4 regions of the Paenibacillus sp. HWE-109 genome follow, and region 1 is predicted to be linked to each of the others. Evidence: riboswitches for the same ligand, from Rfam matches in the RefSeq annotation. Region 1 holds a riboswitch; each other region holds the start of a gene.
What was found. A riboswitch is a leader RNA that binds a small molecule or an ion and turns the genes downstream of it on or off. The one in region 1 is predicted to bind cyclic di-GMP.
Positions count from the first base shown of each region.

Region 2: it holds a riboswitch for cyclic di-GMP, as region 1 does, so the genes downstream of both, LOZ80_RS26945 (EAL domain-containing protein) here and LOZ80_RS31665 (PilZ domain-containing protein) in region 1, are expected to answer to the same signal.
Region 3: it holds a riboswitch for cyclic di-GMP, as region 1 does, so the genes downstream of both, LOZ80_RS15295 (hypothetical protein) here and LOZ80_RS31665 (PilZ domain-containing protein) in region 1, are expected to answer to the same signal.
Region 4: it holds a riboswitch for cyclic di-GMP, as region 1 does, so the genes downstream of both, LOZ80_RS21165 (hypothetical protein) here and LOZ80_RS31665 (PilZ domain-containing protein) in region 1, are expected to answer to the same signal.

Region 1 covers NZ_CP091881.1:7,375,559-7,382,997, forward strand. Annotated here, with positions in the region: gene LOZ80_RS31640 (MFS transporter) at 1-753, opposite strand, end outside; gene LOZ80_RS31645 (hypothetical protein) at 914-1,441, opposite strand; gene LOZ80_RS31650 (hypothetical protein) at 1,441-1,635, opposite strand; tRNA gene LOZ80_RS31655 (tRNA-Arg) at 1,868-1,941, opposite strand; gene tadA (tRNA adenosine(34) deaminase TadA) at 2,039-2,476, opposite strand; cyclic di-GMP riboswitch class I at 2,759-2,845, shown strand; gene LOZ80_RS31665 (PilZ domain-containing protein) at 2,950-3,684, shown strand; gene ychF (redox-regulated ATPase YchF) at 3,762-4,862, shown strand; gene prfA (peptide chain release factor 1) at 4,897-5,973, shown strand; gene prmC (peptide chain release factor N(5)-glutamine methyltransferase) at 5,973-6,854, shown strand; gene spoIIR (stage II sporulation protein R) at 7,032-7,439, shown strand, end outside.
Region 2 covers NZ_CP091881.1:6,303,907-6,311,345, reverse strand. Annotated here, with positions in the region: gene LOZ80_RS26975 (helix-turn-helix domain-containing protein) at 1-1,212, opposite strand, end outside; gene LOZ80_RS26970 (TVP38/TMEM64 family protein) at 1,424-2,092, shown strand; gene LOZ80_RS26965 (LLM class flavin-dependent oxidoreductase) at 2,276-3,286, shown strand; gene LOZ80_RS26960 (hypothetical protein) at 3,289-3,600, opposite strand; gene infC (translation initiation factor IF-3) at 3,676-4,161, shown strand; gene LOZ80_RS26950 (C39 family peptidase) at 4,198-4,983, opposite strand; cyclic di-GMP riboswitch class I at 5,138-5,223, shown strand; gene LOZ80_RS26945 (EAL domain-containing protein) at 5,304-7,439, shown strand, end outside.
Region 3 covers NZ_CP091881.1:3,592,467-3,599,905, reverse strand. Annotated here, with positions in the region: gene LOZ80_RS15345 (hypothetical protein) at 1-285, shown strand, start outside; gene LOZ80_RS15340 (hypothetical protein) at 446-610, shown strand; tRNA gene LOZ80_RS15335 (tRNA-Met) at 702-778, shown strand; tRNA gene LOZ80_RS15330 (tRNA-Ile) at 790-863, shown strand; gene LOZ80_RS15325 (DUF2277 domain-containing protein) at 938-1,216, shown strand; gene LOZ80_RS15320 (DUF1906 domain-containing protein) at 1,346-2,092, shown strand; gene LOZ80_RS15315 (stalk domain-containing protein) at 2,173-2,919, shown strand; gene LOZ80_RS15310 (hypothetical protein) at 2,965-4,101, opposite strand; gene LOZ80_RS15305 (alpha/beta hydrolase family protein) at 4,267-5,100, shown strand; gene LOZ80_RS15300 (phosphoesterase) at 5,146-5,655, shown strand; cyclic di-GMP riboswitch class I at 5,880-5,965, shown strand; gene LOZ80_RS15295 (hypothetical protein) at 5,982-6,260, shown strand; gene LOZ80_RS15290 (hypothetical protein) at 6,595-6,849, shown strand.
Region 4 covers NZ_CP091881.1:4,974,929-4,982,367, forward strand. Annotated here, with positions in the region: gene LOZ80_RS21140 (DUF8832 domain-containing protein) at 20-826, opposite strand; gene LOZ80_RS21145 (sensor histidine kinase) at 947-2,020, opposite strand; gene LOZ80_RS21150 (response regulator transcription factor) at 2,017-2,712, opposite strand; partial or broken gene LOZ80_RS21155 (VOC family protein) at 2,964-3,086, opposite strand; gene LOZ80_RS21160 (exopolyphosphatase) at 3,179-4,093, opposite strand; gene LOZ80_RS21165 (hypothetical protein) at 4,236-4,535, opposite strand; cyclic di-GMP riboswitch class I at 4,637-4,729, opposite strand; gene LOZ80_RS21170 (MDR family MFS transporter) at 4,842-6,065, opposite strand; gene LOZ80_RS21175 (glycine-rich domain-containing protein) at 6,260-7,264, opposite strand; gene LOZ80_RS21180 (TIGR01777 family oxidoreductase) at 7,375-7,439, shown strand, end outside.

The sequences.
Region 1 (7,439 bases):
AAACAAAGAGAGCAGGGATAAAGAAAATTTATCAGCCCCAAGCTCGGTAGCATAAACAGGCGTGAACCCGAAGACAGTGGCAAAGATCAGCACTTGAGACAGAATGGCTAGTAAAGAAACAAACAGTAAGGTCCGGTCCGTCGCCACCTCACCAATGCCGCGCAGCGTTATTTTTGGAGCGTCGGGTTCGACCTTTTCTACGAGGAAAAAAGATCCTATAAGCCCTATCACACCTAGTCCGGCGCCTAAAATAAATGCAGCTTCCCAGCCTAGAGAATCAGCGGCCCAACCTGCCGCAAGAATACCGAGCACCTGGCCGAGCGAATTGAAGAAGGAAATCGTGCCAATCGCTTTCGTAGAATCTTCATGCTTATAATAGCTCGTAAATAATACCGTGAAATCTACCCAAGTTGCCGCAGCCGCGCCGGCCAGTGCACGCAGAATGAGGATCCAGGTGAAATCATGCGTGAACCAGAGCCCTAAACCCGCAATCGCTGTGAAAAACAGCCCAAAGGTGATGAACAGTTTGCGTTTATGAAATCGGTCCGACATAATACCGACTGGAATTCGAAGCAGCATTTGCGAGATACCATACATCCCGACAATCCACCCAGCAAGCTGATGGTTCCCGCCCAGAAATTCCACATAGGGGGCCATAATAGGAACGCTGGTATACATCGACATCCAGAACAGCAACGTTACCGCGCAGAAAAGAGGGATGCGGTAGGAGGATGGCGTTTTGATGATCGTCATTGGTGTAAGACTCCTTTCGGACTGAGCTCCGTTCATTATAGAACATTGGCTGGGTGCTAGGCTATGGTACGTAATCACAAATAATATGAGCAAGACAACTGGATGGATTAGGGATAAAAAATAACCCTTCTACGTCTATGACGCTAGAAGGGTTATTGGTTTAAATCGTAGTATTTTTGTCTCGTATCTGTTGCAGTAATTTAAGAACTTCACCAAACCCCATAAAGATTAAGCCTCCAAGTAAGGAATACAGGAGTGGGACTAAGCCGAATAAGAATACGGATGATTTATCTCTAGGAAGGTCAATTCCGCCTGTCCATAAGTAGATGGCTGACAGAAATCCAATTACAATGGTTGCCACCCCAATGAATTTAAAAATGATACTATAGGTATTCTTTACCTCATAATCATTTATAAAACGAGAATTGAACTGGAGACTCGATACGACTTTACTTTTTTGCTGCCCAAATTCCCAACTGAAGTTAATAAAAAACATACCTATGAGAATAGCGGATAAGCACAGAACAAGAGGCTTATATTTGAAAAGAAATTTTGCAAAATCAACGACATCATCTTCGTAAATAGCGGATTGCCCGATGACAGTTAAGGCTTGCCAATTCATTAAGCTGGCGATAGATAAGAGCAAAGCACCAGCCATACCTAAGTAAATAGTAAGCCTGCGTGGCATTAAGCAGCCTCCGTTCGGTATGTTTTCAATAGTGCAATGAAGAAATTGAACAGCGATAGGCCAAGAGCAACGCCCAATATGGTACTCAAATTTAAAGCTGTGTCAAACGTGAATACGCGGCTGGAAGATAGCATGGAAACGGCATAGAGAAAAGAAATAATACCTGCAGATAGGGCTGATATTCTGAAATACATGGTTCTCCTCATTTCTTATAATGGATAATTTTTAAATATTTTGTAGAATTTTAGCATATCAAAAATAGGTATATATTACCATACAAAAATTAATGCTGATAAATTGCTCTTCAAGAGAAAACCCTTTTGGGCGTACGACTGTTGTAAAAATAGTGTTTCTATAAAAAAGAAAAAAGAGGCTGTCCCAAAAGTCAATTTATGACTTAAGGGCAGCCTCTTTAGGTAGGATATACGCGCCCGATACGATTCGAACGTACGACCTACAGTTTAGGAAACTGTTGCTCTATCCTGCTGAGCTACGGGCGCATAGCAAGAATTATGATAGCACGAAGGCCTCCACGGCGCAAGCATTCGGTTGCGGCCAGGTCATCTAGAGAATTTCTTGCACAGATGGATGCAACGATTATTCCTTGCCGCGTAATTTACGGAAAAATTGGGTCAGCATCGTCGAACACTCTTCCTGCATGACGCCGCTAATGACGTCGACACGGTGATTAAACCGGTCTTCCTGCAGCAGGTTCATGAGCGTCCCCGCGCAGCCTGCTTTAGGATCCGTCGTGCCATAAATCACTTGCGGGATCCGAGCTTGAACAATGGCGCCAGCGCACATAGGGCAGGGTTCTAACGTAACATAAAGCTGGCAATCTAGCAGACGCCACGCCTGCAAATGTTCACTTGCCTGCTTAATAGCAACCAGCTCTGCATGAGCGAGCGGATCTAGGGTTGTTTCACGAAGATTGTAGCCGCGACCAATAATTTGGCCTTGGTGGACAACGACAGCGCCGATCGGCACTTCGCGGATGGCTTCGGCTTTGAGCGCCTCTTGAATGGCTTCTTTCATCCAGGGGATATGTTCATCCACAGGGGGACACCTCGCTAAAATAATTTATCCACATGTGAATAAAACATCGAACAAATATTCGTTGTTAACAACCTGTGGATAACAATGTGGATAACTTAAAAAGTTGTGGATACTTTTTTCTTTCTACATTCATACACTAAAAAGATGGGCTGCGCAAGGTTTTTAGTTGATAACTGAGACAAGGTTCCGATATAATGAAGATGCTAGTAGGCCTTTATGACCATAAAGCCTGCACAACCACAATCAGACATGAAATTGCAGAATTCGAAATGGCAAACTTGCTGAAAGGCAAGGACGCAAAGCTGAGGGTCTACGGTTCCCGCGAACTATGACAGCCTGGTTACCGAAAATCATTGCTTTTTGATTAAGGTAATAGACTGTTCCGGATCATCGGGGCGGTCTATTTTTAATGATATAAGTCGAGTACGGTTCGCGAAAGGATGTTGAGTAAAGTGGCCAACGAGCAACAACCCATGAAACTTTATGGCAGTAAAGAAGGCTATGATGCTGATGTCATGATCGACAGTAAAGCAGTGCTCAGCAAGGAAGATTTCGTAGCTACTGGTGTGTTGACTTATGCTCTCGGTGACATTATTGAGGTAGAACTCCCTGAGTTTGATGTGTTTCGGTTGGGGGATAAGCTGAAAATGACAGTCTATACGAAATCAGGGCTGTTTGTTTGGGAAACGACGGTAGTTGCCAAAGAGCAGGGATCTCTCATCGTGCTGAATCCACCCGAAAATCGTCGGAAATTTACGGAGAAACGGGAGTTTCCTCGTGTTGAAGTCACAAAGGGCGGCTTGTTATTCGGACTTCAAGATGTAAATAAGCGAAATAAACATCATTTAGACAATCCGATTGCCATTTCGATCAAAAATATTTCCATTAATGGCGTAGGCTTCACGGTAGATGACAATGCAATGGTCGAAAAAATTATCCAAAAGCATTCTCAGCTGGAAGTTGAATTGAATCTTGGCTTTTCGATGGCCTGTACAATGGAAGTTGTTAGAAAAGAGAAAACAAATGCGGGCTTCTACTATGGGGCCAGATATTTGAATGTTCCGGATGAAAAAACAAATGCGTTAAGAGGCTTTATCCTCAAAAATCAGATAGAAACTTACTTCATTCAGAAGCGGGAAGCGCAAATCAAAAAAGCAATGGAAAAAAAGACTGTGGCCAATCCGTAGCCTCAGGCTTTTTTTTGCGTTCCAAGTACTATATAATAAGAAGGATGATTTTCGAAAATTAAGGAGTTGTAACTACAATGGCTTTGAAAGCAGGTATCGTCGGTCTACCGAACGTAGGAAAATCGACATTGTTTAATGCAATTACACAGGCGGGAGCAGAATCTGCGAATTATCCGTTTTGTACGATCGATCCGAATGTTGGGGTAGTTGAAGTACCAGACGAGAGATTGCAGAAGCTGGTAGAGATTGTTGTGCCTAAGAGCATTGTCCCGACAGCCTTTGAATTCGTGGATATCGCGGGTTTAGTGAAGGGCGCGAGCAAAGGCGAAGGGCTTGGAAATAAATTTCTGGCGCACATTCGTGAAGTGGATGCCATTGTGCATGTTGTTCGTTGTTTTGAAGATGATAATATTACCCACGTTTCTGGTAAAGTAGATCCGATTGGCGATATCGAGACGATCAATCTTGAATTGATATTGGCTGACATCGAGTCCGTAGAGAAGAAGATTGAGCGTTCACGCAAAAACCTCAAAGGCGGCGACAAAAAGGTTGTTGCTGAAGTGGAGTGTTTGGAGCGTATTAAAGAAGCGCTTTATGAAGATAAGCCAGCGCGTAGTTTGGATCTCAGCGAAGATGAGAAACTTCTCGTGCGCGATCTTCACCTTTTGACCATGAAACCTGTGCTTTATGCAGCAAACGTGAGTGAGGATGAAGTGGCGACAGCAGACGAAAATCCTTTCGTGAAGATTGTGAAAGAATTTGCTGAAGGCGAAAACAACGAAGTGGTGTCGATCAGCGCGAAGGTTGAATCCGAAATCGCCGAGTTGGAAGACGAAGAAAAAGCGATGTTCCTCGAAGAGTTGGGACTTCAAGAGTCCGGCTTGAATAGATTGATTAAAGCAGCGTATAGAAAGCTTGGCTTGTATACGTATTTCACAGCTGGCGTGCAAGAGGTAAGAGCCTGGACGATTCGTAAAGGAACGAAAGCACCGCAAGCAGCTGGTGTGATTCACACCGATTTCGAACGTGGTTTTATCCGTGCTGAGGTTGTGTCTTACAATGATTTGGCAGCGGCTGGTTCCATGAATGGAGCTAAGGAAAAAGGCCAAGTGCGACTTGAAGGCAAAGAGTACGTGGTGAATGACGGGGACGTCATGCATTTCAGATTCAACGTTTAACTACGAGAAAAAGATAAGAAAGGAGTGATCCACGATGTTGGATAGATTGCAATCGATTGTAGATCGATATGATAAATTAAGTGAATTGTTATGTGACCCTGATGTCACAAATGATACGAAGAAATTGAGAGAATACTCCAAAGAACAATCCGATCTTCAAGAAGCTTATGATGCTTATAATGAATATAAGAGTGTAAGTGAACAGCTCGCTGATGCGAAAGTGATGCAGAACGAGAAGCTGGACGATGAGATGCGCGAAATGGTCAAAATGGAGATTGATGAGCTGAGCGAACAAGCGGCTTCTTTGGAAGAACAGCTTAGATTGCTGATGATGCCCAAAGATCCCAACGACGGTAAGAACGTAATCGTCGAAATTCGCGGAGCGGCTGGTGGTGATGAAGCTGCGTTATTCGCAGGTGATCTTTACCGGATGTATACGCGTTATGCGGATGGTCAAGGCTGGAAAACGGAAATTCTGGATGCTTCCGTGAATGATTTAGGCGGATTCAAAGAGATCATTTTCATGATTACGGGCAAAGGTGCTTATAGCAAGCTTAAGTTTGAGAGCGGAGCGCACCGTGTACAGCGGATTCCAGTTACGGAGTCTGGCGGACGCATTCATACATCGACCTCTACGGTTGTTGTTATGCCGGAAGCTGAAGATGTAGAAATTGTCATTCATGATGCGGACATTCGCGTAGATACGTTCTGTTCAAGTGGAGCGGGCGGTCAGTCCGTTAATACAACGAAATCTGCTGTGCGCGTAACTCATGTGCCTACAGGCATCGTAGCTACTTGTCAGGATGGCAAATCGCAAAACTCGAATAAAGAGTCGGCACTTCGCGTACTTCGTACGCGGATTTCGGATAAATTGCGTGAAGAGGAAGAAGCGAAATATGCTGGCGAGCGTAAAAGCAAGGTAGGTACGGGAGACCGTTCAGAGCGTATCCGTACGTACAACTTCCCGCAAAGCCGGATTACCGATCACCGGATTGGTTTGACTTTGCATCGTTTGGAAACGGTCCTTAACGGCGATATGGCGGAGATTGTTTCCGCATTAACCATTGCTGCACAGTCCGATGCGTTAGATAAAGGGGAGCAGGCGATGTGATGCCGACTGCAACGATTAGAGAAGCCTATGTAGAGGCTTCTTCTTTTTTAGGGAAGCTAGGCGTGGCCGAGGCAGCTTCCTGTGTGGAGCTGTTGCTGCAGCACCTGCTAGGCTGCACGCGAACGAAGCTGCTGTTCCGCTTCCAGGAACAGTTTCCAGTGGAGCTGGCGGAGTCTTGGCGTCAGCTGGTCGAGCGGAAGGCCGCGGGCGAGCCGGTGCAGTATATCATCGGCGAGCAGGATTTCTACGGCCTTCCTTTTGCTGTGAGCCCGGCCGTGCTGATCCCGCGGCCGGAGACGGAACTGCTCGTGGAAGCTTTGCTCCACGAGGGCACGCGTCTGTTCCCGCTAGGCGCTCCGCTGCTTGCGGATGTTGGCACCGGGAGCGGAGTGATCCCGGTTACGATTGCGCACGCGCGCCTCGCGTGGCGCGTGGCGGCCAGCGACATCTCCGCGGCAGCGCTGGAGATGGCCCGCGTGAACGCGCAGCGCCACGGCGTGGCTGCGCGTGTGGAGTGGCTCGAGGGAGACCTCCTCGAACCGTTCATCCAGCGCGGGATCGCGCCCGATATACTGGTGTCGAACCCACCGTATATCCCTGATGGCGACCTGCCTGCGCTAATGCCGGAGGTGCGGCTGTTCGAGCCGCACACGGCTTTGTTCGGCGGTGTAGAGGGACTCGACCTCTACCGCCGTATGATCTCGCAGCTGCCGCAGCTGCCGCGAATCCCGACCGTGGTCGGGTTCGAGGTCGGCATCCGGCAAGCGGAGGCTGTGGCGGCGATGTTGGGCGCCGCCGCCGACTGGGACGAGATCCGCTTCGTGCCGGATCTGCAGGGCATTAATCGCCACGTACTGGCGATCCGCGAATCCAGCGGGTAGGATAACCAGCTAGAAGCACCTGAACTAAGAAGTTAAGGCTATTTTTCCTTTTCAGCCCACCCTGTGTCTCTCAACCTAACTCTATTATTTTTACAATTTTCATAGATTACTAGGTTTAGCCTCTTCTCTTTTTGCCCATACTGGTTGGTAGAAGCGAAGGGAAAGGGGCTTTTTCTAATGGTAAAAAGAACGGAACGGCCATCATTCAAACATTTATTATTGGTAGCTTTTGCACTTATTGTGATGATTACATGTTGGGAATCCAATCGGACGAATGCGGCGGTTATCGCGCCTACTATACCGGAAGAATCTATCCGTTTGCGTATTCTTGCAAACTCGGATTCTGCCCAGGATCAAGCCCTAAAACGCGAGATTCGTGACGCGATAATAGCTCGTATGGAGACTTGGGTCGTCGGTCCGCAATCGCTAGATGAAGCAAGAGTCGTAGTCAATGCACATTTGGCTGAATTTGATACGCTTGTTGGACAGATGATAGAAGCACGCGGCTACACATACTCCCATACGGTGGAATTGGGGAGAGTTCCTTTTCCAACGAAAATGTACGGCAACCAAGTCTATCCGGCA
Region 2 (7,439 bases), 1.1 Mb from region 1:
GTGAGGCAGATCTACGCCCATGAAGGCAAGGGAGTCATCCGTGATCTCCGCTTGTTCCACTTCGCCTTTGAGCAGCCTTGTCAGAAAAGTCGCGCGTACAACGGGAAGATGCCCTGCTAATTGCTGTTCAAGCGCTTTGCCCTCAGCAACGGACTCGGCAATGGAATTGCGGATGAATTCATATTCGTTCGCACTGCCCTGGCGCGGATCGCTTTTTCCTTTATTAAGGCTGTAAACGAGATCGCGAATCGGGCTGTAGCTGCGATAAGCCATCCAATAAGCTGCTGCGCTTCCTGCCGCAACAACAAGTACCAGCAAGAATAAGGCCCATGTCTTCATTTCGTTGACACGTTCCAACACAACGCTCTTCGGAACGAGGGAAATATATTTCCAACCGCTTTTACCGGTCGTATAAGAAAGCATTTGCGGTTTACCTTCAACATCATAGCTTTTGTACCCATTAGAGTTCTCGGTTTCTGCGAGCAAACTAGGGGATAGCTTGTACTGGCTGCTAGTAGATACGATCACTTGGCCTGTCGCATCGAGGATAAACATGGAGCCGTTGTTTACCCATTGAATACCTTTCAATAGATCGAGGATTTGCTGCTCGTTGATCAGCATAATTAAGGTGCCTTCCACATTGCTGTTCTCTCCCAGAGGCAGAGATATGGCGCTGGCGACAACATTTTTGGTTGCTTGATCCGGGCTTGGAGCTGACGTCGGCCAATAGCTTAAATAGTGATAGCCGGTTAGAAGCTTAGAACGGACTTGATCCAAGCTCATACCTGGAAGAGGATATAGACTGGTGAAAAAGGTAGTGGCATCCGTTTTTAAATTCGGGGAAATAACGGTATCTTCATTACGCAAATAAATGTAGAAATCATCAACAAAAGGAGGGCCATTGCGTATCGTTTTTAGCGCGCGGACGGCTTCCTCATATTGGATATATTTTTCACTGTCTTTGAGTGTCCATAAGGTTTGAAGTTTCGGTTGGGTGGCAATTTGGATGCCAAGCTGTTCCAGTTCTTGCAAATTGCTGTCCACGACCTGACGAGCTTGTTCCAGCATAGCTAAATTCGAGCGGTTGGCGTTGTCCACCATGCTTTTCTCCATATTCGTATAGAGGACGAAGGTACCTGAAACAGGAATGAGCAAGATAAGAATATAGGACAGCCATAACGTCAAGAAGATGCTTTTGCGTCGCAGCAGCATGTGAAATTCCTCCAGTAGATGCGAAATAGGCAGATCGGCAAGGAATAAAGTGCGGAAAATAATGGACAGGAGATGGGAGCAGTTTATCATATCTGTTCTTCACCATCAATGGTTTCCTGCGTGTTGATATGTGCCACCAGATTTGTGTAAGATGGAAAGCATATACAGGGCTTCGAAGAAGTTACTTTGTTCGGTACAGAGGAGGGAAGCCATGGCGCGTTCGAAGTCGCTTTGGGTGCTGGTTGGCTGGTTTCTGGCCGCGGGAGCCGGACTGCTTATTATGAAATGGACCGGCGTTTGGGATGAACTGGATTTGGACGGCATCACCGAGTGGCTGCGAGAGCTAGGGCCTATCGGAGGTCTGCTATACATCATTGTCTATACGCTTCGTCCTTTGGTGCTGTTTCCTGCCACACCGTTAACCTTATATGGGGGTTATGTCTTCGGTGCCTTCTGGGGAACCATCTACGATATCATTGGAGCGGGAGCGGGTGCTCTGCTTTCCTTTTACATTACGCGCAGGTGGGGGCGCAATAGCTTCCAACGCATACTTAAAAGCAAAAAGCTGCAATCGTTTGATCAAAAGGCTGAGGAGAAAGGGTTCATGGTCGTTCTCTATATGCGGCTAATGCCTTTCTTTCCCTTCGATGGCATCAGTTATGGAGCGGGTTTATCGAAGATCCGTTTCTGGGATTATACCTGGGGCACCTTGATCGGCATCATTCCGGGCGCCGTGGTATACAACGTATTTGGCGCGTCCCTGCAAGAGATCGGGTCGGTAAAGTTTTATGCAGCGGTTGGCATGTATGCTCTGTTTGCGCTTATCCCTCTGCTATTCAAGAAGAAACAGCCGGGCGAGAAAGCGAAGGATGCAGCTTAAATAAAAATGCTGTCATAAAGCCAGTCGTCTGCCATACACTTTTAGTAAGCAACAAAGTGGGATGCAGGATACTGATGTATAAGTGTATAAAGGACAATGCCTTTAGGGGTTTGTCCTTTTTCTTTTGTTGGCTGTGCGTTGTATAATCAAGATCGGTAGATGATTTAGAAAGAAGGTATGGATGTGCTGAAGCTAAGTATCCTTGATCAATCACCGGTTTCGTCCGGATATACGCATAGCGATGCGCTGCAACAAACGATGGCGTTGGCGCAAGCTGCTGATCGTCTCGGCTACACCCGATTCTGGGCGTCGGAGCATCATAACTCCATGGGACTTGCAGGTTCATCGCCGGAAGTGCTGATCTCCAGCTTGGCTGCCCGTACGAGCCGCATCCGGTTTGGTTCCGGCGGCGTCCTGCTGCCGCATTACAGCGCCTACAAGGTCGCTGAGAACTTCCGCATGCTCGAAGCGCTGTATCCAGGCCGCATCGACCTTGGTATTGGGCGTGCGCCCGGAGGAACGCCCCATACGGCCAAAGCGCTGCGAGGTGTCAGCGCGGATCTGTTCGAGGGACTGGAGCGCTTCCCCGCACAAGTCACAGATCTTCTCGGGTTCCTCACCGACTCGGTGGAACCCGGGCATGTGTTCGAGGGCATCCGCGCCACCCCGTTGGTGGCCGGAGTGCCGCAGGTATGGCTGCTCGGCTCCACCGGGCAGAGCGGGGTGTACGCTTCGCAGGCAGGCGCAGCGTTCTGCTTCGCGCACTTCATTAACGGAGCGGGAGGGCAGCAAGCGGTGCGCAGCTACCGCAGCTCGTTCCGACCGTCCGCACTGAACGTCGTGCCGCAGGCGACGGTGTGCATTTATGTGCTGTGCGCCGAGACGCAGGCGGAGGCAGAAGGGCTTGCGGCTTCCCTCGATTTGCGCATTCTGCAAATGGAGAAAGGCGAATTCACCGGAGTGAAGTCGCCTGAAGAAGCCGCAGATTATGGATACTCGGATTGGGATCAAACCCGGGTTCGGGACAATCGGTCGCGCATGATCGTAGGCGACCCGGGGCATGTGAAGCAGCAGCTGCTGAGTTTAGCGGAAAGCTACCAAGTCGATGAAGTCATGATCGTTGCCGGCGGTTATCACTGGGAAACCAGACTGCGGACGATTGAGCTGCTGGCCGATGCTTTCAACATGCAGTAGCATCATTCCTGTCTTGTTCTCGGGCGTTTCTCTATTTCCTGTGTGACGATGAACGCGAGCTCCTCGTTGCCGAATAACGACAAGACACCCAGCACCGTATCGTCAGGGACTTCGCCGGCTTCTTCTCTAGGAACGGTCAGTTCAAGTGCTTTCTGCAAAGACTCATTGTTCGGCTGATCTGGATAAGCGCTATGATAAAGCGCGGCAGGATCCAGTTGGTGATTAATGCACCACTGAGCAAATACAAGAATCATCATATGCTCTTCACGCTTGTAATTTTCAATCATTTGCTCTTCTAATTCTTTGTTGTTCATAAGTATATATACAGCTCCTTAACCAGCCTCATATAGGGATGGGTTCATTATAGCGAAAGATTAGGTGTAATCACAATGATTAAGAATGAGAAAATCAAAGCATCCGAGGTTCATCTTACAGGACTGCATGGCGAAGATTTGGGCACGATGCCCACGAAGGAAGCCCTTGCTTTGGCGAAACAGCTCAAGGTGGATCTCATCTGCACATCCTTGATGAGCAGTCCGCCGCCTTGCAAGCTGATCGGTTCCGGCCAAGCCAAGCAAGAGGCGCTGCAGGAGAAACAGCAAGCCCGCAAAAAGGATCAGCCGCTCAAGGTCAAGGAACTGCGCCTAACGCCGCATATTGAGGACCACGACCTGGATACCAAAAGACAGCAAGCAGAACGAATCCTCAAAGCTGGAGACGCCGTCCTCCTTGTCGTGAAAATTTCCGGCAAAGAAGGGGCCAAAGCCAAGGAATTGCTTGAGAACCTGGTGAAAGATCTAAGCGCAAGCGGGCGTAAACAAACAGGCATTCAGTTAAGTGGCAAGCAGGCTGCGGTACAACTAGATCCGCTTTAAAAAAAGCATGGACAAGCTCAGATTCACTGAACTTGTTCATGCTTTTTTGTTGATGATGATGGCCTGCGAGCCCATCCGTTCCCACGCATATTTGAAATCTGCTAATGCGTAAGATTCCTGCCCGCCAGTCATAGGATCGTTCATATACGCAAAGTCAGCATCCCAACTAGTCAGGAGCAAGGCATGTTCCGGTTGATACCACTCAACAAGCTCGCCTTCTTCGTCCTGCCACTCCAGGTCCAGATAAGGAGCATCCATATGCTCGGTTGCCCAAACCATAGCGGGATTCCCGCCAGCGACGACGCTTAGCAAATTCTCAAATGAAGATTCGGAAATATCCTTCACCTGCCCAGGCAGCAACCCATCCATTAACTTGGCCATTGGTTTGTGATAAATCCCGTATCCCGCTTGATAAGGATCACCAACGAAGACATCTTTGGGATTGCCGCCAATAAAGGCGCCATCTTCATTTTCATAAGGCATGGGGCCTCTAGGCAGCTTGTCTGCCATCTCTTCTTTGGTAATAGGAAGTCCAGCCCAATTAAGCAGCATCGTTGCGGCTACCGCCTCACAGCCATTCGGAAGCTCAGGCAGCTGGGAAAGAGCAGGGATGATCCCGTGGTCTTCTGCTTCTTCGGGAGTGGGCGTAGGGAGGATGCTTGGTGTAGGTTGCATGACGGAGTGGATATCTGTTCGTACTTCGATTTGAGGCTCAATTGCTGCTACAGCCGATGTATGCTCAGTCGCGGGTGAGGTCATCTTGGCATAAGCGATATCAAAGATGGAGAAAAGCACAAGAAAAGTAAATAACCATTTTTTCATCGTTGTTTCACTTCCGAATTCATCGTTCTTTCCATTACACCATGTGAAACTTGTAAAAGCAATCCTGTCCACTGACATTGACGAAAAATACGTTCGCATGATATAAAATAAATAGGAATAAAGTCCCAGAACTAATGAAAAGAATATTCCGTAAAAGAGATAAGGGCAAACTTGATGAAAGTCAAGGACGCAAAGCTAGAGGGGCTACTCGATTTTGTCGAATGCCAGCCAGTTTCCGCTTTTAGGTGATCAAGAAACCTTCAAGCAAGGTTTCTTTTTTTGTTGGATGGAAAAGTACGAAATGATGAGGAGCCTTCTCCATGCTAATAGTTGTGATATCCGCATTGCTTTATGCTATACCCATGTTGCTCTTGATTCGTATGGCGTTGGAAGTATACAGGCGGAATCGGTACAGTTCGCTGAATAAGATAGCGGCGATCAGCTTTCTAGTAGCGATTATTCCTTATATAGGGAACTTTCTAATCAGTTGGGTACCAGCTTCCTATACCTATCCGATTGTGCTAGGATTCATGGACTTTCCCTCCTTTTTTCTGATGTGTTTTATGGTTCATTTCTCTTTAAGGCTAACAGGCAGATTCCGAAGAATGTCGAAAATCTCAGTATTTTTGTTATGTTATGGGTCTTTAGTACCAAGTGTTGTTTTGCTGCTGCCGCTTTCCTGGTTTTCCGTCGACCTTATTCATCAGGGTCCCTGGGAAATAGATATATGGAGCCGTGGTCTTCAATTTCTAACTTTAGGTACAAGCGTATATGCGATGTCCATTTGCCTGATGTTGCTCCTAGTTGGTTTCCGGTATGTAAAACGGTATGATTTACAATTAAAACGCAAACAAATCCGCATCATGTGCATTGGCTATGTAATGACTTATTTCTGGGGCGTATTTTTTTCAGTCTTTGATGAAGCACATGACCTCTTGAACACGATTAATTATCCGGATCTTGCGATGCTCTCTATGCTTTGGTTTGGTTACTTTCTGCGTTATGCGATAATGAAATACGATTTCTTGCCTTCTATTAATCAAACGTATCAGATGCTGTATGATCTTTCCCCAGTCTCCATTATCGTGGTGAATCAGGAGGGGATTATTGTGGATTTAAATCCTCAAGCGGCGCAGCTACTGGAATATTTACCGAATGAACTAATGCTGGAGCCTATTGGAAAGTTCGTTGGAGAAGAGAATACGATGAGCGGAGGGGCGTATTACCAAACACTGCCTGTGGAATGTTCCGTCATTACAAGGACCGGCAAGGTGAAATCGGTAAAAACAGAGAGCCATGATATGATTTGGCGAGGAGACCCACTGCATTATGTGCTTCTGACGGAAATCAAAAAAGATGTTGCAGCGGAAGATAAAGTTCAATATCTGGTTGAACATGATGCTCATACCGGACTCTTGAACCGAGGTTCCTTTCTAGATCATTTGGAAAATTATTTGGTCAATGACAGTTTTCAGGCCTTCGCCGTCATCTTGGTCGATATGGATAAGTTCAAACAAGTGGATGCTGCGCTTGGTATCGGTGCAGGTGATTCGCTGCTAAAGCAAATAGCTGATTTGCTAAAGCAAACAGCACCGCGACGTGCGCTAGTATCACGAATAGGCGAAGACGAGTTCGCTCTAATCGTTCCTGCAATAAGTGACCAGCAAGAACTGGAGTCACTTGCTCAAAGCCTATTGGATGTATGCAACCATCTATTCGTTTTTGATGGCAAAGACCTTGTTGTTACCGCAAGCATGGGGATATGCCTGTCGCCGCTTCATAGCAAACACGCTGAAGATCTGATGAAGTATGCAGATATGGCGATGTACGAAGCAAGAAGCAAAGGGCCCGGTGATTTCGTTATCTATGAACCCTCCCTTCGGCAAGTTGAGCAGCATCGCTATCTGCATAGTCTGGGCATCAAAAAAGGCATTGATGAAGAGGAGTTCGTACTTCACTATCAGCCTCTCATTGAAATGCAGACAGGTTATATTATCGGGGCTGAGGCGTTGATACGCTGGGTAAGACCAGGCATTGGTTTCCTGCCTCCTGATGCTTTCATGCTTGCTGCTGAAGATGACGGGAGCATTTTGGAAATCGGCTACTGGGTGTTGAACAGAGTCTGTGAACAGCTGAAAGTCTGGGAGCAGGAAGGATTGTCCACATTACCAGTCTCTGTGAATTTATCGACGCGGCAATTTTTGGATCCCCATTTTCTGGACAGGCTAGCTGAGGTGCTTGAACGAACGAACGTACGACCTGCTCACCTTTGTTTGGAGATCAAAGAGCAAACTGCGCTGCTTGACGTCTACCTAACATGTCAAATTTTCGAAAAAATTCAGGAATATGGGGTCAAGCTTAACATCGATGATGTGGGATCCGGCTTTCCCTCCGTATTCTTGCTGCATAAGCTGCCTTTCGATGCTGTAAAACTGGATCCAACGTTCCTCCGGGAT
Region 3 (7,439 bases), 3.8 Mb from region 1:
TACAAATTGAAGCTGGATTTGGATATTAAACCAGACAAACAGGTGACAGTTGATAAATATAACAGCAGCCTTTCCTTCGAACTATTTGATAATGTTGGAAACCCGGTAGGAAAAGCGGTTCAAGCTTTGTCAGGCGAAGGCCGTTTGTACAATGGCACGAATACAATTGATTTGAATGCAAGATCCAACCAACTCGACTTTCCGATTCAAGTTAAGGTGTATGAAACCTTCGCGAATGAATACGGAGAAATCGTGAAACGTCTATTGACGACGTTCAAACAGTAAGCGGATAATAGGAAAGCTGCTTGGGCTTTGTTTGCAAAAAGCTCCCAGGTGGCTTTCTTTTTTGATATGTCATAGTCGGATGGATCATGTGGATGCTCATAAGTCAATCTAATATTGGATAAGATAGGAGTATTGATTTGAACATAACGGAGTGATGGCGATGAATTGGATATATTGGGCTAAATTATATGATTCCAAGTTTCAAGCAGGCTGCTTGGCGAAGAGAATGGAAGAAGATTGGTGGATTTATGGGTACGAATGCCCGCAGGAAGTTGAAGTGTACAAGTCCAAAAAGGGAAGATTTGGCGTTCGGTACAACACCTGATACGGAAAAATGCTCCTAAAAATTAACGCTTGACTTAGCACTCGCGCTTAGTGTATATTTATTTTTGTCGCTGTTGAGCGACTGCTAATGACGCGGGGTGGAGCAGCCCGGTAGCTCGTCGGGCTCATAACCCGAAGGCCGCAGGTTCAAATCCTGCCCCCGCAACCAATTATTCAGAAGGGCCTATAGCTCAGTTGGTTAGAGCGGTCGGCTCATAACCGATTGGTCGGGGGTTCGAGTCCCTCTGGGCCCATAGTAAGTAAACCCTTAGTTTAAGGGTTTTTGTTATTTCTGGACATAATCATGCCTTTAAGAAAGGAATATCTTATGTGCCGAAACATTAAGCCGTTGTTTAATTTTGAACCCGTGGTAACAGATGATGAAATACGCGCGGCATCGTTGCAATTTGTGCGTAAAATTTCAGGGTTTACCGAGCCTTCCAAAGCAAATGAAGAGGCTTTCCAACGTGCCGTAGAGGAAGTCGCGCTTGTAGCGCGGAAACTGATGGATTCACTGGTGACAAATGCGGAACCGCGGAATCGTGAAGTCGAGTTGGAACGTGCCCGGATCAAGAACGCCAAAAGGTTCGGTACAAAAGAATCATAATGAAGGGGCTCTTTCCATGTGGAAAGAGCCTTTTTTGTTGTAAGTAGGAGCAGAGTTCCTGCAATAAGTAGCGAGTACAGTTCTACGAGCATACAATGTATGAAACTAGTAGAAATTAGGTGATTGAAAGTGACCAAAGGTTTTGATTGTTCAACACCTTTAACGGTATCAACTGCCGCTGCTTTCGTCAAGGATGGCTACTTGTTCGTAGCTAGATATCTGGTCCCTAGTGGTTTTAAAGCGTTGACGAAGAGTGAAGCTGATGTCATCAGCAAAGCTGGGTTACAGATAGTTTCGGTCTTCGAAACAACTGCAAATCGCGCTCTAGGCGGCCGTAGCGCTGGACTGGCAGACGGCGCCACGGCTGTACAAGTTGCCAAACAGGTCGGTCAACCTGAAGGTACCTGTATTTACTTTGCCGTCGATTTTGACGTGAGCAGTGCGCAAATGGCCACGGTTATTGCTTATATCAAGGCAGCAAGCGAGGCAACGCCAGCATTTACAACAGGTGTATATGGTTCGTATTCAGTAATGGAGGCTGTGAAACAAGCCGCTGCGTGTTCCCGTTATTGGCAAACCTACGCTTGGAGCGGAGGCAAGAAATCTTCGTTTATTCAAATCTATCAATATTTGAATGATGTGATTGAGCACGGTATTGGTATTGATCATGATGAATCTTACGGAAATGAAGGCTGGTGGAACACGATATCACCTCCTGATCCTGAACCTAGCTATCCCCTGAGCCCAGAGGATGCAAATGCCATAATTCCTTTTCTTTCTGCTGGTTATGAGGCTACCATTTCGCTAGCGGCGAGAGATGAATTTCATCGTTTAGCCAATGAATTACGCAAAGCTTCAGGTCAGACTGAACAATAATTACGGAAAAAGTAAACCGAATCCTCCTTTGCTCCGTTTACTCTAAAGAGTAGATTGACAACTATAAGGAGGATTTTATTATGAAAAAAAGTTTGTTTGCGGCCGTACTGGGTATTGGATTGCTAGTAACGGGAATATTGCCAGTTTCTGCGCAGGAGCATGGGATGCGTATGGCAGCGGATATGAACATGCAATCTGATGCCCCTCAGCTGGTGAAGTCCGATATGAAGCTGATGCTGAATGGGAAACCCCTACAGGTTGATGAAGCTTATTTGGTCGATAATGCGTTGTTCGTCCCATATCGCGCATTTGCAGAAGGGATTGGTCTAAAGGTAGGCTATGAGGCAGCTACCCAAACCGTAACGGTAAGTAAAGAAGGCAAAGAAGTTAAATTGACAATCGGTTCCAGTGAAGCCCATGTCGATGGTACCCCGCATACGATGGTTGGACCAGCGCAGCTTATCAATAGCACTACATTCGTGCATTCACGCTTCCTGGCCGAAGTGTTCGGAGTAAGAGTCGCTTACGATGAGGCAACTCGGACAGTTAATCTTGTGTCTGGCGAAGCCACAGCCAAGACGTATTATGTGAACATCGAAGGCTTTGCATTTAAAGAAGGGGATCTGACGGTTGAAGCGGGATCAACCATTGTTTTCACCAATAAGGATAAAGTGAAGCATAACGCTGTTGCCGATAATGGCAGCTTCAAAACGAATCTGCTCGGCGCTGGGGAATCCGAAAGTATCACGTTGACAACCCCCGGGGAGTATACGTACTTCTGTGAACCGCATAAGAATTTTATGAAGGGTAAAATAACCGTTAAATAAACCAAAGCCCGGTCCCTCGTCTAGCGCAGAGGGACCGGGCTTTGGTTATTGCATGACCGTGCTGCGGATATACCAGCGCGCATCCAGCGAGGCTCTTTCGAGGCGAAAGAGCACGCGTCTGTTCACGACCGCGGAGGCGCGTTCCGGCGTAGCCGTCACGCTGACCGCGGTCTCGAGCTGCAGGAGCTGGCTTACGTCCAGCTCCGGGAACTTGGACAGGCGGCGCATGCTGCGCACGTGCACCGCCTGTTCTTGCCCTGTGGTGACCTGCAGCAGCTGCAGGTCACCTTGGTTCGCTGCGCTGATCCATACGTCGATCAGCGCCCAGGGCGAGAGCTTGCTGACGTAAGGGATCAGCAAGCCGGCTGCCCGGTGCACCATGACTTGGTGCGCCGGGTCCATAGAGCGGGAACCATGCGTCACGCTCCCGAGGAAGTGAATGCAGAAATGACCGTCGAAGTCATTTCCGGGAATACCATCTCCGCCATGCGGCATGCCATGCATGGAGCCAGCCAACGTGCGGCCGTTCAGCTTCACGAGGACCGCTCGGCGGTCCCAGCTCCAGGTGCCGCCGTAGATGGTTTTGAGCGTCGCAGAGTCTTCTTTGGTCAGCGGCTGAACATCCGCGTGATGGGAACCAGCACGACGCTGTCCTTCAAAGCTAAGACCGCTTTCCACATCGACAATCGTGAATTTACTATATTTCGGGAGAATTAAACTGGCTTCCTCCCAAGGCAGCAATTCGCCGTAATGTTTGGCTCTAAGATCTTGAACTTGTGCACGCAGAACTTCTTGTACATGGGCTGACAGTTCCAAAAAGGAACCAGCTGTGGGGTCCACTACTTCTCCATTCAGAGTGACGCCAAAACTTTGCGTCTGACCTTTATTGTCATAGGTAAGCGTCGTATCCAGCAGTAAGGAGTCAGAGAATGCTACCCCTAATCTGCGATCGTCAAGCTCTTTTTTTAATTTTTTATCCGTAAACATGACTTCGGTTTGATAAGCTGCACTTGCTGAAGATTTGACAATCAACCGAAAGTTGTTAGTGTCTGCTGCACTTTGATCTGTTGGCTCCATGCCCTTCACATAGGGTCTGCCAATCATAAAATTGGAAATGAACAAAATGAACAACAGCATGCAGATTACTTTGGAAAGCAAGCTGTTTGCTCGGTTGTGATACATAGGTTAACGTCCTCCTGCGTGGATTTATTTGAGCGCTGTAGTCAGTTTTTACTAAATCCTTAGAAATTATAATCATTAATCTGGTTTAGGCTGCTTTAGAATAATTGTGTTAAACTAGCAATAGCTAAGGTTGTTTTGAACAAATATGGAAAGTGAGGAAGACAGATGGGAAGCAGAGCAGGTCAATCATTCGAAATCCAACTTGAGCAGGATCGCATAGTGCGGGGGGATTGGTATACAGCGGAATCACAACCCTCGAAAGGTACCCTGATCATTTGTCATGGCTATAAAGGCTTTAAAGATTGGGGCATGTTTCCGTATTCAGCGCAATCCTTGGCAAAGGATGTCGATGTTGTCGCTATCAATTTTTCGCACAACGGAGTCGGAGCAGATTTGCTAACATTCTCAGAACTTGAGAAGTTTGCGAAAGCTACTTATTCGCGCGATCTAGAAGATTTGGAAGCCGTAGTAAATTATATTTACCAAAGAGATAAAATCGCGTCAAAGCAGCCAATTCTTCTGTTGGGACACAGCAGGGGGGCTGCGGTTTGTCTGATTTATGCCTTAGATCATCCAGCTCAAATTGCGGGTGTAATTAGTTGGAATGGCATTGCTAATGTCGATCTGTTCACCGAGGAAAATAAAGCGGAAATGCGCGAAACGGGACGCGCGTATACGTTGAATGGACGAACTAAGCAAAATATGCCGCTAGATTTGGAAATACTAGTGGATATGGAACGAAATCAGGAGCGATTGGATATCATTAGCAGAATTAGCGGTATTGCTTGCCCTGTCTCACTGGTCCAAGGCACAGAAGATGGGGAGCGAGGCATTAAGGGGTCCACTCAGTTAGTGCAGCAAAATCCTGCTATTAAGTGGCTTCGCATTCCTGCTGGAAATCATACCTTCGGATCCGTTCATCCCTTCCAAGGTGAGACGGCGCCAATGAAAGAAGCTATTCGCGTTACGCTTGAGAGCATTCGCGAAATGCTTGGATAGCTGTTTTTGTTGAATGAACTAATTAAATCGAGGAGGCGGATGTCCATGTCCCAAACTTTTTTCATATCCGACCACCATTTTGGTCATAAATTGATTATTGATTTTGAAAATCGCCCTTTCGTCGATACCGAGGAAATGAATGCAAGCATGATTGCCAAATGGAATCAAGTTGTGAACAAAGAGGACACGGTATTCCATCTGGGGGATTTCTCCTTTCTCAACAAAGAGAAGACCCAAGCAATCGTTTCGCAACTCAACGGCTACAAAATCCTCATCCTAGGCAACCATGACCGGGGAAGGTCCAGGACGTGGTGGCTCGATGCCGGTTTTGATGAAGTGAGCGATTATCCGATCATTTATAAAAACTTTTTTTTCCTGTCTCACGAACCCATGTACATGAACAAACAGATGCCATACGTCAATGTCCATGGCCACATTCACGGGCAGAAATACGAGGGACTTCATTATTATAATGTGAGTGTGGAACAACTGGATTACACACCGGTTTCTTTTGAGCAGATTCGTGATGCGGTTGTGGTGAATGAGGAGCAATAAGGAGATAGAGCAAACTGTGGCCGAATTGGCCACGTTTTTTTTGTTTGTTGAACAAAAAAACGTTAATTCACAAGGGTTTTCTAAAGCAAGATGACTGTTTTGGGATTGTCATATAGCCTAAGCTGAAGCTACTCTTTTACAGTAAGTTTTTAAGTAACTGCTACTTTAGAACTAGACATAATTAACCAATTCATGTAGACTGAAATTTAATGTTAAGCAGTTAGTGCTCGACAAGGCAAACCTATTGAAAAGTAGGGACGCAAAACTAAAGGGGCTTAGTGCAAAAGCACTGTGCTAGCCAGTTATCGAAAGCGGAGGCGACAATTTTGGCGACTAAAATCAAATATATTGCTGTGGTAGAATATAATGATCGTTTAACGAAAACTTTTAAAGAGATACCTTTTTTTTGTGATGTAGACAAAAATCCAAGCATCGGTGATTTCGTTAAATTATTTCAGGATGAGGGACTTGAAATGGAAATCGTGGATTTTGCTGATATGATTTTTCAACCAATTGATAAAGCTTCAACTAAAATTGCATTTGCAAAAATCAATAGGACATTTAAAGACTATACCCACAATGATATAAAGCGAAGAAGAAATTAAAATAAAATTCTAATATTTATGTATCTCGGACTTGTTGAAATGTAGCGCCAAAAATCTCTTTTTATTGTTTAGGAACACTTTGAATGTTTTGTAGTTATTTTTCAAATTGATCAGTGAGAAAAACCTTGAAGAAGACTTCAAGGTTTTCTTTATTATGACCTCTAATAAAAAGATATAGACCTTACATACCGACTAGTATACCAAAGGAGACTGCTGTTAATTTCGGAAAACTGCTTTTCAGTAATGAATCGAGTTAAATTTATTGCCATGTTTATAGGTCGGTTCTTGCTAGGTATTTTATAATTAAAACTAACAAAGCTAGGGAGTTGAGAAGATGGAAAATATGCAGCTTAATCGAATTGAGGAAATGTTGGGTACATTAATTAAGATGGTTGGGGAAAACAATGGCAGTTTGAAATCATTAGAGGATAAATCAGATAACGTTGAGAAAAATATTAAGGAAACCAAGGATAACGTAAAGGGACTTATTGAAGGGCAAGAAAGACAAGATCGCATTCTTGAAATGCTTTCAGTTAAATCCATTGAAACGGACTCATACATAAGAGATTTTAAACGGAAATTGCAGTGAAGCTCACTCAGCAAATTGGAGTGGGCTTTATTTATTTGCAAAGCAAAAGAAATGTGAAAACCGCTATTGATCAGAAAAATGCATTCTTGACCAAATATTGACCACGGAACCGAATTTGGCACTCATTCATGGATCAATAGTTCTCTAAACATGAAATAAACCCTTACAACGTAAGGGTTTCTCTGGATGACCTGTAGTGGGCTCGAACCACTGACCCCTACCCTGTCAACTTACGGATGGACTTCATTTGGCTCAACGCTTGTCCATTCAGTAGTCCAAACGTCAGTCCGAACACTACTAAATCAACGTATGTTGAAACGGGTGGTCAACATAACTCATCACGATCTCTTATTCGATTACTACTATTATAACCGTAGGAGCGGAATCTAACAATGTTTTTGACCCGTACCCTGCGTTAAATAGTTTCCCATTTAAGCGCGCGATTCGTTATTAACGAGTTGTCGCGCTTAATTTTTTGCGTTTTTGTGCGAGATTAATCGGAGTATTCGTACAATGCAGTATAGAAACGAAAATAAATCTTTCCCCAAAACTGTACGACATTCGATCAGCGTACATAGAGGAAGTATAAG
Region 4 (7,439 bases), 2.4 Mb from region 1:
TTAGCTCCTTTTCCAATCATTACGGTACTTTCACAACATAAGGTACCGTAAATACTTTACCATTTTGCTGGAATTGTCCCCAAATCTTATATACACCGCTGTGCGGGAATGTCGTCATAAATTTGGCATCAGGTCCCGACGCTTTCTCATCTGTCGGATGCACGTGCAGGTAATTTCCGGCATCTTGCGTTAAGATCACCACGTGCCCAACTGCCCCTAAGTAAGGCTGCAGATCTGTTACAGGTTTCTTCGTCTGAGCGTCTTTGATATTGAAGTTCAAGTCGAGCTCCATGCCCGCCATAAGGTGATCAATGGAAAGCGTTACTTCCTTGCCGTCCACCACTTTAGTTAATGAAGCATCAGGTTCAATTGCTTTTTGAGCAGGAAGGTTACCTTGAACTGTCACCCATTGGCTCTTGCTCATTGCTCCCATACCCGTTGGCGTAATATCCGCAATCACCTTGAACTCGCCTGCAGTCGGAAATTGTGTGGTAACGGTAAATTCACCTTTTCCTTTATAATCCGGGTGAATGTGATTAAAGAAAGATAAATCTTTGCTGACAATAATAAAGTGCATCTGTTTCTCATGCACGGTATCAAATTTTTCAATTGATTTGCCGTCTTTATCCTGAACTTTTATCGTAATCATAGTATCTTGGTTCGGCATTGTCTTATCACTAGAAAGCTTAAACTGTGCTTGGACATTGTCTGCTTGCGTGGAACCTGCTTCTTTCGTCATGCCGCTATGGTCCATCGAACCCCCTGATTTACCGCATGCCGTTAAGAGAGCAGCCGTAAGCAGAATTGAAATGGCTATTTTTTTCATAATTTCCTCCTCAAATTCTTATGAGATCTTTGATCTGTGATCTAAGTCACTCCTCTTGATAACCTTTATTATAAAAGATGCTTATGTAGATCTTATGTAGACTTAAGATCTTAATTACATCTACACTAAAATCTTGGGAATATGTATCTCTACGATTGTTCCTTCACCAACACGGCTTTCCATTCGAATAGTTCCTCCATGCGCTTGCACCAATTTGTTTACAATCGTTAATCCAATCCCACTTCCGCCTGATTTACGATCCCGGGACTTCTCTGCGCGGTAGAAACGTTCAAATACAAAACTTAGATCCTCTTCCTTAATTCCAATTCCAGTATCCGATACAAGAATGATCACGGAGTGTTGTTCTTCCTTCACTTCAACAGAGACCTTCCCCCCTTGGGGCGTAAACTTTAGCGCATTCGTTAAAAGGTTCACCACAATTTGACCTAATCGCTGCCTATCCAGTACAGTTTCAACGTTAGTTAAACTTTCAAATACAAGATGAACTCCCTTTTGGTCAAAAGAAGCCCGAATCGCTTCGATATTGCGATGAACAATGACTGCTACATTTTCTTGATGCAGCTTCAGCCTGAAATGGGGGGACTCCATTTCCGTTAATTGCTCTAAATCGCCTACCAGGAATCGCAAACGTTCAATCTCCTCATAACAAGACTCCAGTCGCTCGGGACTTGGCGTCCAAACGCCATCTATCATCGCTTCCATATGGCTTTTGAGTGTTGCAAGCGGCGTTCTTAATTCATGCGCCACATCAGCCGTCATCGTTTTACGCAACTGCTCTTGATGCATCAGTTGTTCAGCAAGATGATTAAGGGAGCCCCCCAGATCGGCGATCTCGTCATTTCCTTTGACTGTTGTTCTTGCTCTAAGTTCTCCTTGCGCCATTCGCTCTGCGACCTTTTTCATTTGTATCAGCGGAGCTGTGATTCTCTTGGCGACCAAAAGACTTATCAGAACGGAGAGCAATATGCACAGAATGGCAGACCAAAGAACAGACTGTACTACTGCCTGCTCAAAATGGGCATCAAATGTCGGTGAGTTCATCTCCATCGTTTGAGATTGATATAAGGAGAAGTGGTAATGTGTCGTTACGATAAACGCTATGGTTGAGATGAGCAAAACACCGGAAGCTATGCTAATAAATGCGATGACAATTCGTGCGTATAACCCTCTCACGATGATTCCCCTCCCGTAAACCGATAACCAATGGAGTAAACGGTGACGATGTATTGAGGCTTTTTGGGATCCGTTTCTATTTTTTGACGGAGGTTTTTGACATGTTGATCGATGGAACGATGATCGCCTTCATAATCAAAACCGAGCACTTTTTCAACGAGTTCCTCCCGTGTAAACGTTCGGTTAGGATGATGCGCCAGAATCAGCAGCAATTTATATTCATTCGGAGTTAGAGTTAGCCGTTTGCCGATTTTATAAACTTCATGTTTCATTGGCCGAATGACAAGATCCTCATGATGAAACGAAATAATTTCTGCAAGAAGCGAATCCTCCTGCGTGCGACGAAGTATAGCTTTAACTCTTGCTGTTAGTTCACGTGGGCTAAACGGCTTCAAGACATAATCATCGGCACCGAGTGTTAATCCTTGGACGCGGTCATCCTCCGAAACTTTCGCTGTTAGCATGATGACAGGAACAGGAGAAAACTGCCGTATCGCCCTGCATACATCTTCACCGGGCATGTCCGGCAGCATCAGATCCAGAATAAGCAGATCCACATTGCCACCTCGAACGAGTTCAAGTGCTTTGTTCCCTGTTTCGGACTGAATAGCCCGATAGCCCTCATTTTGCAAATAGGACGCAACAACTTCACGAATTTTTTCTTCATCATCAACAATTAAAATTGTCTTCATAGAATTAATTCACCCCCTTTAGAATATACCATACCCCCATACCCTATACAAAATACTAAAAAAAACCTTTGTCGCTCATTCGATCAGCCTGCCAACAGCAGTTCTCATCCAATCAAGCTAACAAAGGCTTTTATTTAAAGAAAAAGAACCAAATAAAAATAGCCCAAACAGGGATCATCACAACAAGACTCCACAGACACCCTTTGGCAAAGCTCAATTTGGGCTCCTGCTCCGTCGTTCTCCTATTTTCACTAGACATGTTCCACCAACTCCAAAGGCAGCCCGTCCGGATCTGCAAAAAATGTATATTTATCTCCTGTAATCGGATCAATCCGCACCGGCTCCACCTTAATTCCCTTAGCCTGCAATTTCTTCTTTTCCAATCTCATAGAGATGCCTCCTATGCCGATTTCTAGTCAAAAAACCGCAATCAGGGAGGTTCCTGTCCTGCGGCTGGTTGTAAGAATTAACCGTCTGCTCTCATCGTTGCAATAATTTGCTTCAATACATCCTCAGCTTGGTCATAATCCACCTGACAAGTCCCTGCAGCCTGGTGACCTCCACCCCCATTTTGGAGCATCAAATTTCCGATATTCGTCTTGGAGGAGCGATTGACAATGCTATGACCGCACGCGAATACACAGTTTTGTTTATTGCGGCCGTCGACAATCCAAATCGATACGTTTTGCTCCGGATAAAGGGCGTATACCATGAAACGATTGCCTGGATAAATGGTCTCTACATTACGCAGATCCGTAATAATGACATTGCCTTCGGTACGTGTATAGGTTTGCAGCATGTCTCGATAGAGAACGTCCAATTCCAGGTAACGTGCCACACGCTCCTTCACATCAGGCAGTTCCATAATTTCATGAACAGATTTCGTCGCACAGTGCTCGACCAGTTCTTCCATGAGTTGATAATTGCTGATTGCATAATCGCGATAGCGACCCAGGCCTGTGCGGGCATCCATAATAAAGGACAACAGGTCCCAGCCGCTTGGATTCAAAATATCCTCTTTGCTGAATTGTGCCGAATCCGCTTTGTCTACGCCTTGCATAATATCATCGATATCGCCAAAGGTTTCTTGGCCGCCGTAATAATCATAGACGACACGTGCCGCGCTTGGGGCAATCCGCGTTTCACCTTTGTACGCTACCTTCTCGCCCATACGCTCAAGCTCGCTGGAGTGGTGATCAAACCATAAACCGCAACCAGGCACATAAGGGACATTGGCCAAGATATCGTTCTCCGTAACTTCAATCAAGCCGTCCTGCATATCTTTGGGATGGACGAATTTCATTTCATCCACCATGTTCATTTTTTTGAAAAGCATCGCACATACCAGACCATCAAAATCCGAACGTGTAATTAATCTCATGCTCGTGTAGCCCCCTAATCGTAGTCCTTTTGCACTACATACCTTATTGTTAATTATTATATCAGCTTCTGTCGTTTCGTGACAATGCTTTTGTCTTGCGATGAGCGCTTCCGCATCAAGCATGAAAAAAAGAACGGTACGCCTAAATCGGCTGCACCGTTCTTAACTTGGAAGACAAACATTGATAAAGCCTATTCAAAAATGCTTCGATTTGAGCAATAGGCGGTATCTTTACGGATAGCTTAACTTCGCCTTTCCAGTAGAAAATCAAGATGCTGTTGCTTCTCCCATGAAACATTTCAACATCCCAGCAATTTTCATTCAAGGCATATTCTTCTCGATTAATCATCAGCTTTGGTCCGTCTGAAGACGGAACCAAACGGGCAACATGATTACCACATAGCGAAGTTACTTTTTGCTCTTCATGTAGTTCAGACTGCATGCTGCTTGGTCCTCCTTTATTCGTACAATTCATTTGGTTATGACAGAGAAAAACCCCGCGATTATTCCGATCGGAGGGGTTCTATGTTGAATACCCAATCGTTCGGCAGCTGGCTGGCAATTTGTCCGTTTCAGGACAAGTAAGCCCCTTTAGCTTTGCGTCGCTGACTTTCGTCAGCTTTGCCTTTGTCGAGATGTGTAACATGTTGTAACGGTATGAACTTGGTTTAACTGATCTACACTCTCAAGAATAAGGGAAGTTGTTTTGAATTCGAATAGTTCTCAAGAACTAATTTTTCAATTATTTTCATAAATTTTCTTTTTTCGACGTATTTTTCAGCAACCTTTGACGAATCGTGCCTTTCCAGTAGAAAATGGAACCCGCCAATGTAATTACCGCCATACTGTTGAACAACGTGCTGCCCCCATAGGAAACAAGCAAAAATCCACCAATCCATGGGCCCATAAAGTGACCGACGTTCGTTAAAGTTTGGGCACCAAAATACGTTCCTCGCATATGCTCAGGCGCTAATTTGTCAATCAACATATTCGCTGCCGGGTAATTCAAGATCTCACCCAATGTAAAAATACTCATAGACACAATAAGCCAAATAAGCGAATGCGACAACGCAAATCCAATATCGCCTAATGCAAACATTAAATTGCCAAAAACGATAGCTGCAAGCGGTGTATACTTCTCGGACCAGCGCGTAAGCGGAATTTGCATGGCAATCACCACAATTGCATTAACGCTCATCAGAATGGCAAACATTTTGACGCCATCCACAAAGCTTTTCTCCAAATATTGCGAAAGTGTCACCATGACCTGCGAGTAGCCGATTGCGCCAATGATACCGCCTAAAATATAGTAGCGAAAAGTCATATCACTGCGAATGACACGCCATGCAGAACCAAAAGTAACAGGTGATTTCTTCTCACCTTCGATTTTTTTAATGCCAAACTTGCTTAACAGGACATACAGGGTAACGGCATAAATAAAATAAATGAGACCCGTGATCATAAAAGGAAGCGCTCCACTCCAGGTGGCAAAAAAAGCACCTAACAATGGACCAACAGCAACCCCGACGTTAATGGCCATGTAGCGTAATGAGAATACGCTAAGCCGCTTCGCAGGTTCTGTCAGATCTGCCATCAAGGCCTGCGATACCGGTTCATAGAAGGACCGGCAGAGCCCGTTCAGCATATTGAGCAGCATGAACAGGAGCGGTAATTTAACGACACTGAAGCCCAGAAATACGAATGCCCAGCCAAATAGTGCGGCTAACATAATAATTCTTCGGCCAAATCGGTCAGATAATGTCCCGCCAATAAAACCGCCGACCGTTCCTGCCAGAGAGCCCATCCCGATAACGACCCCGATCATGACGGGACTCATGGACGAATGTCTTGCCAAATAGATGGCAAGAAACGGCAAGCTCATCGATGACGCTGCCCTAGCCATCACCGTTCCCAACAGCAGCGTATGCACAATGGGATGATATGAACCAAGAAAACCACGCAACCGATTCATGTAAAGAGACTCCTATCACCACTTTATTTACCGACGGTCAATCAAATGAACATCGAATTCCAATTATACACGAAAATTAGCGATTGGTGTCTTCGATTTGTTGGTTTTTGTTGGATTTAGAGCGCACAACAAAAAAACCGTCTTCAAGTGTTGGACACCTTGAGAACAGTCTTTGATTGATTTGGGTTTAATGGCTAGCTGCTGCAGCTGGAACCGCAGCTGGAAGATGAGCAGGAGGAACCCGATCCGGAACTGCAATTGTTGCCGCTGCCAGAATCACCGTCGGAGCTGTTGTCGCCGCTATTGTCACCGCTGCTGTAGCCACCGCAGCCTGACGCCGAGCAGTTGGAGGTTCTGTCTTTCTCTATATCTTCTTGATTCTCAGGCATATACGAGTCCATACCGCTCGTGTAATCGTGGGCTTCGCTGATGGAGAAGAACATCATCGCGCCTGCTAAGTAGACCATACTGTTAGGCCCGGATAAGGAGTTCTGCCAGCCTGTATCCTCAAACCTGCGGCTGTTCGCGGCCTTCTCGGCTTCCGAAATCGCTTGCGCTACGAGCAAGCGGATCGTTTCAGCCACTTCGGGATATCGCTTCGCTTGCTCCATATCAAACCACAGCGCGGCGATCTCCTCTTCGTTCCCGCCGCGAAGCAAGTCTGTTCGTTCCTTATCCAACGGATTACGGAAGAAGCCATTCCAACAGCGGGCGCTGGTTGGCGCAAATTCAAATAAATGCGCATATACCCAGTCAAACCATGCGCGCTCTCCCGGCATTTCCTTAGGTTCGCGCTCAGGCGCATGGTGAATAACGCCACCTGCGAATTGCTCTCCGAACCGTTGATATTCCCGTGTGAACATCAACATCTCATGCCAAATATCGTCGATTTCGTGGCTGAACATCGGGGTTCGCTTTAAGATCAGATTCATGAGGAAAAATCGCTTTAATTCAAACCATTTACAAGAAAACTCATCATCACTCATAAGCGGGTGTTCGATTTTGACACGATATTGGAGTCTTTCTACATAATCAGGCGGAAGTGCGCTGTCCAATTTAGCGACTAGACGATCTAATGGAATGCCAGCTTGTAAACCAAGCCCTTGAGGTAAATCTGCTGCGCGATAACTCGGTTTGGATTTTCCAGGACGATTGCGCTTGGGCGGTTTGGATGATTTTCCGAATAAAAAGCGAAACATGAGCATCCCTCCTTATTTCCAATATAACACATCTATGTAAATCGAAGAATAACAATCGTTGGAAAATAGAGGTTACAACACCTATAATACTCGTAAGGAGGTGCTGATCAATGAAAATTGCAGTTACCGGCGGCAGCGGCTTTATAGGCAAGCGATTGATCTCACATTTGCAGCA